3 regions of the Halomonas aestuarii genome follow, and region 1 is predicted to be linked to each of the others. Evidence: riboswitches for the same ligand, from Rfam matches in the RefSeq annotation. Region 1 holds a riboswitch; each other region holds the start of a gene.

Evidence for each region. A riboswitch is a leader RNA that binds a small molecule or an ion and turns the genes downstream of it on or off. The one in region 1 is predicted to bind thiamine pyrophosphate.
Region 2: it holds a riboswitch for thiamine pyrophosphate, as region 1 does, so the genes downstream of both, thiC (phosphomethylpyrimidine synthase ThiC) here and thiM (hydroxyethylthiazole kinase) in region 1, are expected to answer to the same signal.
Region 3: it holds a riboswitch for thiamine pyrophosphate, as region 1 does, so the genes downstream of both, thiO (glycine oxidase ThiO) here and thiM (hydroxyethylthiazole kinase) in region 1, are expected to answer to the same signal.

The regions. Positions count from the first base shown of each region.
Region 1 is NZ_CP018139.1:1,511,025-1,514,246, reverse strand. Features, by position in the region: gene BOX17_RS06925 (cytochrome b/b6 domain-containing protein) at 1-425, shown strand, start outside; gene thiE (thiamine phosphate synthase) at 487-1,110, opposite strand; gene thiM (hydroxyethylthiazole kinase) at 1,100-1,906, opposite strand; TPP riboswitch at 1,945-2,045, opposite strand; gene dauA (C4-dicarboxylic acid transporter DauA) at 2,103-3,222, opposite strand, start outside.
Region 2 is NZ_CP018139.1:2,630,748-2,633,969, reverse strand. Features, by position in the region: gene BOX17_RS12255 (YceI family protein) at 1-108, shown strand, start outside; TPP riboswitch at 164-307, shown strand; gene tenA (thiaminase II) at 380-1,048, shown strand; TPP riboswitch at 1,178-1,289, shown strand; gene thiC (phosphomethylpyrimidine synthase ThiC) at 1,371-3,222, shown strand, end outside.
Region 3 is NZ_CP018139.1:103,710-106,931, forward strand. Features, by position in the region: gene grxD (Grx4 family monothiol glutaredoxin) at 1-50, opposite strand, end outside; gene argF (ornithine carbamoyltransferase) at 214-1,134, shown strand; gene BOX17_RS00430 (hypothetical protein) at 1,238-1,543, shown strand; TPP riboswitch at 1,620-1,742, shown strand; gene thiO (glycine oxidase ThiO) at 1,804-2,904, shown strand; gene thiS (sulfur carrier protein ThiS) at 2,901-3,110, shown strand; gene BOX17_RS00445 (thiazole synthase) at 3,110-3,222, shown strand, end outside.

The DNA of each region.
Region 1 (3,222 bases):
TGATCGGTGTGCGCATCCTCTGGGGGTTCGTCGGCCCCTGGTCGGCACGCTGGCGCAGCTTCTGGCCGACCCCCCGACGCCTGCGCGCCTCGCTCCGATCGGAGGAGTCCGTCGGTGCCGGCGATGCCGCCTCAGACGAGCCCGGCATCACCCACACCCCTTTGGGGGCGGTCATGATGCTGACGCTGCTGGCCCTGTTGCTGGGGCTGGGGACCACCGGCTACATGATGGAGGAGACCGACCTCTTCTGGGGGGTCGGCTGGGTCGAGGAGGCCCATGAGCTGATGGCCAACGCCATCCTCGTCCTCATCCCGCTGCATGTCATCGGCGCGATCCTCGAGAGCCGCAAGCGGCAGGACAACCTGATCGCCGGCATGCTGCATGGCTACCACCGACACCCGGGGCATCCGCGCTCGGACGTCTGATCTCGGCCTGTCCCGATCCACGCCGTCACCGCGCCTGCCGCGGTGACGGCGTCTTGGGTGGTCAGTGGCGAGGCGGCCGCGTAAAGGCCCGCGCCGCTGCCTCGGGGTCCGGGGTGCCGCAGATCGCCGAGATCACGGCGAGGCCCTGGGCACCGGCCTGGCGCGTCGGGAGGACATGCTCGGCCTTGAGGCCGCCGATGGCCACGCCGGGCAGGGGGCTCGCGGCCGCCAGCTCGGCCAGGCCCTCGAAGCCGAGCGGCTCGGCATGGTCGCGCTTGCTGGGGGTGGCGAACACCGGCCCGAGGCCCAGGTAGTTCAGGGCGCTCGGGTCGAGTCGGGCGAGCTGCTCGCGGGTCTGCACCGAGAGCCCGAGGATCGCGTGAGGGCCCAGGGCGGCCCGGGCCTGGGCCACGTCGCCGTCATCCTGGCCGATGTGCAGCCCGTCGGCGCCCGAGGCGAGCGCCACCTCCAGCCGGTCGTTGATGATCAGGGCCACGCCCGTGCCGGCCAGGGCGGCCTTGAGGCGGCGCGCCTGGTCGATCAGTTCGGCGTCACTGGCGTGCTTGTCACGCAGCTGCACCAGGGTGACGCCGCCACGGACCGCGGCGACCACGGTCTGCACCAGGCCCTGCTCGGCGCAGAGTTCACGGTCGGTGACGAGATAGAGCGAGAGATCAAGGGGCATCGGAGACCTCCAGGCGGGCCCGCTGTGCCAGGGCCTCGGCGTCCAGGTGGTAGAGCGCATCGAGGAAGGCCACTGCGTAGCTGCCCGGGCCCCGTGCCACCTCGCCGGCGAGTTCCCCGGCTACGGCATAGCCGGCGAGCGCCGCCACCGTCGCCTCGAAATGCCGGTCCGTGCCGGCCAGGAAGGCCCCCACGACGCCGGTCAGGGCGCAGCCCAGGGTGGTGACCCTCGGCATCAGCGGGTGCCCGCCCCGGACACGGGCGAGGCGTTTGCCGTCGGTGACCAGATCCATCTCGCCGGTCACGGCCACCACGCCGCCCGTGCGCTCGGCCAGCCGGCGGGCGGCCTCGAGGGCAGCCTCGGCGGGGTCGGTGCTGTCCACGCCGCGGCCGCCGCCGGCCTGTCCCGCCAGGGCGATGATCTCCGAGGCATTGCCGCGAATCACGTCCGGCGAGAGCGCCAGCAGCCGCGCGCCGGTCTCCCGGCGGTAGTGCGTGGCGCCCACCGCCACCGGGTCCAGCACCCAGGGGCGTCCCGTCTCCCCGGCCGCCAGCGCCGAGGACTCCATGGCGTCGACCCAGTGGGGCGAGAGGGTGCCGATGTTGATCGTCAGGGCGCCGGCCAGGGCGGTGAACTCGGCGGCCTCCTCGCGGGCGTGGACCATGGCCGGCGAGGCGCCGATGGCCAGCAGCACGTTGGCCATGCTGTTCATGGCCACATGGTTGGTGATGTTGTGGACCAGCGGGCTGGTCTCGCGCACCCGGGCCAGGTGCGCGGCGGGATCGATGTGATGCATGGGGCCTCCCCGGCGCGGGAGGTGCGCCTGGACGGGAGGCCCGCCGCCGCACGACTCCCTACGCCGGCATTGTCCGGGTCAGGTTCCGAGGGTGCTTCTCAGCCGCGACACTCCTGCCGCGGCGCCCCTGTCGTCAGGCCTCACTATCCCTGCCGGCTCCGTGGCTGTAAAGGCCGTGGCCAGGTCCCCGGGGCAGCTAGGCGAGCCAGCGCAGGGCCACTCCCCGGGCGTGTGCCAGGTCCCGGCACCAGGTCAGCCGGCCGGCCGTCCGGCGGATGCCCGCCCGGCGCAGCTTGACGAGGATCCGCGTCGGCAGGCCGACCAGTACCAGCGAGATCCCCCCTCGGTGCATCTCCTCGATCAGGGCCTGGAGGGCCACGATGGCGGTGCCATCCATGCTCGGCACATCGTGCATGTCGAGGATCACGACCCGTACCTGCGGGTCCACCAGGTGCAGCGAGGTGAGCGCCTTCTCGGCGGCGCCGAAGAACAGCGGGCCATCGATGTCGTAGAGGGCCACCTCCCCGGGCAGCGCGTCGATGCCGGCATGGGGCCCGCTGTCGACACGCTGGGTCTCGGTCAGCAGCGACATCCGCCGGATGAACAGGGCGGCGGCCAGCCCGATGCCCACGCCCACCGCCAGCACCATGTCGAAGAGCACGGTCAGGGTGAAGCAGGTCAGCAGGATGGCCACGTCCCCTGGCGGGGCCGAGCGCAGGGTGTGCAGGAAGTGGCGGGCCTCGCTCATGTTCCAGGCGACGATGAACAGCAGCGCCGCCAGCGCGGCCATCGGCACCATCCCCAGCAGGCCCGCCAGGGCCACCACCGCCAGCAGCACCACCAGCGCGTGCACCACCGCCGCGATCGGCGACCGGGCGCCGCTTCTGATGCTGGTGGCGGTCCGGGCGATGGCGGCCGTGGCGGTGATGCCGCCGAACAGCGGCGCCACGATGTTGCCCAGCCCCTGGCCGATCAGCTCGGCGTTGGGGTCATGGCGGGTGCGGGTCAGGCCGTCGGACACCACCGCACACAGCAGCGACTCGATCGCCCCCAGCATGGCGATGGCGAAGGCGGGCCCCAGCAGGGCGCTCAGCAGCGCGAAGTCCAGCACCAGGGGCTCGCCATCCGCCCCGGGCAGCCGCCAGGGCGCCACCAGGCTCGGCGCGATCGGCGGGATGCCGCCGCCCGTCTCGCCCTCTGCCGTCCAGATGAAGCGCGAGGCGATGGTCTCCACCTCCGCGCCCGATCCGGCCAGCCAGAGGTTGGCCCCGTAGGCGGCCAGGGCCCCGGCCACCAGGCCCACCAGCGGCGCGGGG
Region 2 (3,222 bases), 1.1 Mb from region 1:
CGCACCACCATCCAGCGCAGCGACTGGGGGATGACCTACGGGGTCGACAACGGCCTGGTCGGCGACGAGGTCGAGCTGGTCCTCGAGCTGGAAGCCATCCGGCAGTAACCGGCCCCGACCGCAGGCGGGCTGGCAAGGGACGGCCAGCCTGCTAGACTGGCCGCATCGCTTGACGGGGTGCCGGTGAATCCGGCTGAGATCGCGCAGGGTGTCGAGACACTGTCGAAACAGGCTCGAGACACCGAGTGCGGGTCCCGTGGAACCTGATCCGGCTCGTACCGGCGTAGGAATCAAGCGGTGAGCCCGCGCCCTCCCGTCGCTCCGTGGCCACCCGCTTCCCCTCGCCCCGACTCCGGATCGCCCCCCGACCGGAGACACCATGGGCTACCGCTTCAGCGACCTCACCGCCGCCTGCCAGGACGACTGGCGCGCCTACATCGAGCACGAGTTCGTCCGCCGGCTGGGCGACGCCACCCTCGAGAAAGGCGCCTTTCGCCACTACCTGCAGCAGGACTACCTCTTCCTGATCCACTTCGCCCGGGCCTATGCCCTGGCCGCCTACAAGAGCCGTGACCTCGACGAGCTGCGCCACGCCTTCGCGGGCCTGAAGACCATCCTCGACGTGGAGCTGGGGCTGCACCTGGACTACTGCCGCGACTGGGGCATCTCGGAGGCGGACCTGGCTCGCCTGCCCGAGGCCCGCGCGACGCTCGCCTACACCCGCTACGTGCTCGATACCGGCCAGCGCGGCGACCTGCTCGACCTCCACGTGGCGCTCGCCCCCTGCCTGATCGGCTACGGCGAGATCGCGGGCTGGCTCAATGGCCGAGGTGCCACCGTGCGCGGCGAGGCCAACCCCTATGACGCCTGGATCGCCATGTACGAGAGCGAGGCGTTCCAGCAGGCCATGGCCGACGAGCGCGCCTGGCTGGATGCGCGCCTGGCGGAGGTGACGCCGCGCCGCCTCGACGAGCTCTGCGCAGTGTTTCGCGACGCCACGCGGCTCGAGATCGACTTCTGGCAGATGGGACTGGATCGCGCCGACTGATGCCACTGCCTCCCGGCCATGGAGGATGTATTCAAAACGCCTCCTCCTAGGCCTGTCCCCGGACAAGCCATGAGGGCCCGGCACCAGTATCTAGACGAAAGAACCGCCCGCCGCTGTCGGCGGGCACCACCACGCTTGACGGGGCGCCGTTGATGACGGCTGAGACCATGCGCTTGCCAGCATGGATCCCGTTGAACCTGAACTGGCTAGGACCAGCGTAGGGATCAAGCGACACGCCGCCCTGGCGCCCCACGCCCGGCGGCCCCTGTCCCTCCCGCCTGTGTCCTCCCTGACATGACCATGACCCCCAAGGGAGAACACCATGAGCAAGACCACCCACTTCCTCGCCGAGACCGCTCGCGTCGACGAGGCCGCCATCCAGCCCCTGCCCGGCTCGCGCAAGATCTACGTCGTGGGCTCGCGGCCCGACATCCGGGTGCCCTTCCGCGAGATCGCCCTCTCGCCGACCCGCACCTCCGGCCTGGATGAGGCCAACCCGCCGCTGCTGGTCTACGACACCTCCGGCCCCTACACCGACCCGGACGCCGAGATCGACCTGCGCCGCGGCCTGTCCGAGCTGCGCCGGGGCTGGATAGACGAGCGCGGCGACACCGAGTTCCTCGACGGCCCGACCTCCGAGTATGGCCGCCGCCGCGCCAACGACCCGATGCTCGCCAACCTGCGCTTCGACCTGACCCGCACGCCCCGTCGCGCACGACCCTCGGAGGATGGCAAGGCCGGCAACGTCACCCAGCTGCACTATGCCCGCCAGGGCATCGTCACCCCGGAGATGGAGTTCATCGCCATCCGCGAGAACCAGCGCCGCCAGGCGCTTTCTGCAAAGTACTCCGGCATGGAGGAGGTCGAGCGCATCCTCGGCCACCAGCACGCCGGCCAGGGCTTCGGGGCCAGGCTCCCCGAGGAGATCACCCCCGAGTTCGTGCGCGACGAGGTCGCGGCGGGTCGGGCCATCATCCCCTGCAACATCAACCACCCGGAATCCGAGCCGATGATCATCGGCCGCAACTTCCTGGTGAAGATCAACGGCAACCTCGGCAATTCGGCGGTCACCTCCTCCATCGAGGACGAGGTCGACAAGATGACCTGGGGCATCCGCTGGGGCTCGGACACCATCATGGACCTCTCCACCGGGGCCAACATCCATGAGACGCGGGAGTGGATCATCCGCAACGCCCCGGTGCCGATCGGCACCGTGCCCATCTACCAGGCCTTGGAAAAGGTGAACGGCGTGGCCGAGGACCTCACCTGGGAGGTGTTCCGCGACACCCTGATCGAACAGGCCGAGCAGGGCGTGGACTACTTCACCATCCATGCCGGCGTGCTGCTGCGCTACGTGCCGCTGACCGCCCATCGCGTCACCGGCATCGTCTCCCGAGGCGGGTCGATCATGGCCAAGTGGTGCCTCTACCACCACCGGGAGAGCTTCCTCTACACCCACTTCGAGGAGATCTGCGAGATCTGCAAGCAGTACGACGTGGCCTTCTCGCTGGGCGACGGCCTGCGTCCGGGCTCGGTGGCCGACGCCAACGACGAGGCCCAGTTCGCCGAGCTCGAGACCCTGGGCGAGCTGACCCGCATCGCCTGGCAGCACGACGTCCAGGTGATGATCGAGGGCCCGGGCCATGTGCCCATGCACCTGATCAAGGAGAACATGGACAAGCAGATCGAGGCGTGCGACGAGGCTCCCTTCTACACACTCGGGCCGCTGACCACCGACATCGCGCCCGGCTACGACCACATCACCTCCGGCATCGGCGCGGCGATGATCGGCTGGTACGGCTGTGCCATGCTCTGCTACGTGACCCCCAAGGAGCACCTGGGCCTGCCCGACAAGGACGACGTCAAGACCGGCATCATCACCTACAAGATCGCCGCGCACGCCGCCGATCTCGCCAAGGGCCATCCGGCCGCCCAGCGCCGCGACAACGCGCTCTCCAAGGCGCGCTTCGAGTTCCGCTGGGAGGACCAGTTCAACCTGGGGCTGGACCCGGACACGGCGCGTGAGTACCACGACGAGACCCTGCCCAAGGACGCCGCCAAGGTGGCCCACTTCTGCTCCATGTGCGGGCCGAAGTTCTGCTCGATGAAGATCAGCCAGGAGGTCCGCGACTACGCGAAGGAAAAGGGCCTCGACGGCGACCAGGACGCGGTGA
Region 3 (3,222 bases), 1.4 Mb from region 1:
ATCGGGTTCTCGCTGATCTGGCGCTGGATGTTCTCGACGGTAGTGCTCATGACGTCTCCCTTTCTCGCTTGACTGAAGCCCCGGCGGTCTCCGGGCAATACCCGAGTACGCTGGTCGGCCTTGTGGATGAGGGCCATTCTACTGATGCCGGGCGCGTTGCGCATCCCCTGCGGGCTGGCTAGGATGGACGTTTTTTCCCGTGGAGCGACCCCCATGGCCACCCGCCATTTCCTCACCCTGCTTGACCTCAGTCCGGACGAGTTGCGCTACCTGATGCAGCGCGCCATCTCGATCAAGAACGGCCTGAAGACCCACGGGCCCACCTACACGCCGTTCGCCAATCGCACCCTGGCGATGATCTTCGAGAAGTCCTCGACCCGGACCCGGGTCTCCTTCGAGACCGCCATGGCCCAGTTCGGCGGCCATGCGCTCTTCCTGTCGTCCCGCGACACCCAGCTCGGCCGCGGGGAGCCCATCGGCGACACCGCCCGCGTGCTGTCGGAGATGGTCGATGCGGTGATGATCCGCACCTTCTCCCACGAGGGCCTGGAGAGCTTCGCGGCCGCGAGCACGGTGCCGGTGATCAACGCCCTGACCGATGACTACCACCCCTGCCAGCTGCTCGCCGACGTCATGACCTGGACGGAGCTTCGCGGCAGTGTCAAGGACCGCACCGCCGTGTGGATCGGTGACGGCAACAACATGTGCCACTCCTGGATCAACGCCGCACGCCAGTTCGGCTTCCAGCTGCGCATCTGCTGCCCCGAGGGCTACGAGCCAAGCCAGGACATCCTGGCAGCCGCCGGTGACCGGGTGACCCTTGTTCGCGACCCGATGGAGGCCGTGGTGGATGTCGACCTGGTCACCACCGACGTCTGGGCCTCCATGGGCCAGGAGGAGGAGCAGGCGAAACGCGAGGCGGACTTCGCGGGGCTGCAGGTCACCGAGGCGATGCTCGATCGCGCCAGGGAGGACGTGCTCTTCCTGCATTGCCTGCCCGCCCACCGTGGCGAGGAGATCAGCACGACCCTGCTCGATGATCCCCGCGCTGTGGTCTGGCAGGAGGCGGGCAACCGCCTGCACGCCCAGAAGGCACTGATCGAATTCCTCCTGCTGGGGCGGGTGGAGAGCTGAGGGGTCGGGGCCGGCGGGGGCCGCATTAGACCTTGGTATGACATATACCTTCGTCGCATGTATAATGCGCTGCAGCAGAATCCAGCTCAGGAGATGCGGCAGCATGAGACACGAACCCACCAGTACCGACGGGATGCAACGCAGCCTGCGGCAGTGCCTTTCCCACATGGCCGCCATCCTCTACCGCCACGGCCACGTCCTCGAGACGGTCACCGTCCCCCACAAGGGCCTCGACCGCCAGGCCCTGAAGGCCCTCGGCGCGGCCTCCAGCGACTGGCGTCCCTGCCAGCACGTCCTGGAGAGCAGCGAGGCCGCCACCTGGAACGACCAGCAGCGCCTGGTGCTGACCGGGCTCGGCCGGGAACTGCTGTTCGACATGTTCGGCGAGGGTGCCGCCGACTGCGCCTGATCCCCCACCCAGGCCAGGCGTGACGAGGCCCGGGCGCGCAGCCGATTGCGCGCCCGGGCCTCGTTGGTTATGTTGAGGCGACTTGTCGGGGAGCCCCGGCACGCTCGAGGAGTCGTGCACGGGGGCTGAGATCGGTACGGCCGAACCCGTTGAACCTGATCAGGTTGATGCCTGCGGAGGGAACAAGGGAGTGTCACGCCAGCCTGCCCCTGCGTTCATCCAGCCTGTTCCGTCTTGTCGCCTGCTGGATGGATACCGCCTTGACCCGATCCAACGATTGCACCATTGCCGTGGCCGGCGCCGGCCTGCTGGGCCGCCTGGTCGCCTGGCAGCTGCTGCGCGACGGCCATGCCGTCACCCTCTATGACGCCGGCGACCTGGACCGCCCCCCCGCCGCCGCCTGGACGGCGGCCGGCATGGTCGCCCCGCTGTGCGAGACCGCGGTCTCCGAGCGCAGCGTCTACGAGATGGGGCGCTTCGCCCTGACCCAGTGGCCGCGCTGGCTCGACGCCCTCGACGCCAGCGGCCTGTGGCATCATCAGGGCAGCCTGATGGTGGCCCACGCCCAGGACATGGGGGAGCTCACCCAGTTCCGTCGCGACCTCGCCCACGTCCTAGACGGGGAGCCGCCCTGCCAGACGCTCGACGACGCCGAGATCCACCGCCTGGAGCCCGACCTGGCGGCGAGCTTTCGCCAGGGCCTCTACCTGCCAGACGAGGCGCACCTGGACAACCGCGCGCTGCTCGTTCGCCTGCTGGCCGAGATCCGCCGCCTGGGCGGAACCTGTCACGCCCACTGCCCCGTCTCGACCTATCTCGGCGAGGTCGAGACCCGCGACGGCCGCCGCGCCTTCGATCTGGTCGTCGACTGCCGCGGTACCGGCGCTCGCCAGCACCACCCCAGCCTGCGCGGCGTGCGCGGCGAGACCCTGCACGTCCAGACCGCGGAAATCCGCCTCTCGCGCCCGGTGCGCCTGATGCATCCGCGCTACCAGCTCTACGTGGTGCCCAAGCCCGACCAACGCTTCGTCATCGGGGCCACCCAGATCGAGAGCGAGGACCGCTCACCAGTCTCGCTGCAGTCCTCGCTGGAGCTCGGCAGCGCCCTCTACACCCTGTCACCGGCCTTCGCCGAGGCACGCATCCTGGAGCAGGGGGTCAACCTGCGCCCCGCCTTCCGGGACAACCTGCCCCATGTCACCCGGCGCGACGGGCTGATCACCGCCAACGGCCTGTTCCGCCACGGCTACCTGCTGGCCCCGGCGGTGGCCTGCCACCTGCTGGCCACGATCCGCGGCCGGGGCGAGCAGCCCTTCGCCGAGACCCTGGCCACGCCCCCGCCCCAGGAGAGCGCCGCATGACCGAGATCACCCTGAGCCTCAACGACGAGACCACCCGGCTGCCCGCCGGCACGCCGCTGGCCACGGCCCTGCAGGCTTGGCGCTGTGCCGATCGGCGGGTCGCGGTGGCGATCAACGGCGAGTTCGTGCCCCGTTCAGCCTACGCCGAGCGGGTACTCGAGGACGACGACCGCATCGATATCGTGGCCCCGGTGGGAGGCGGCTGATGGACAACCGACACGACGACACCCTGACCCTCTACGGCGAGGCCTTCACCAGTCGCTTCCTGCTGGGCACGGCCCTCTATCCCTCGCCCGCGGTGATGCAGGAGGCGATCCT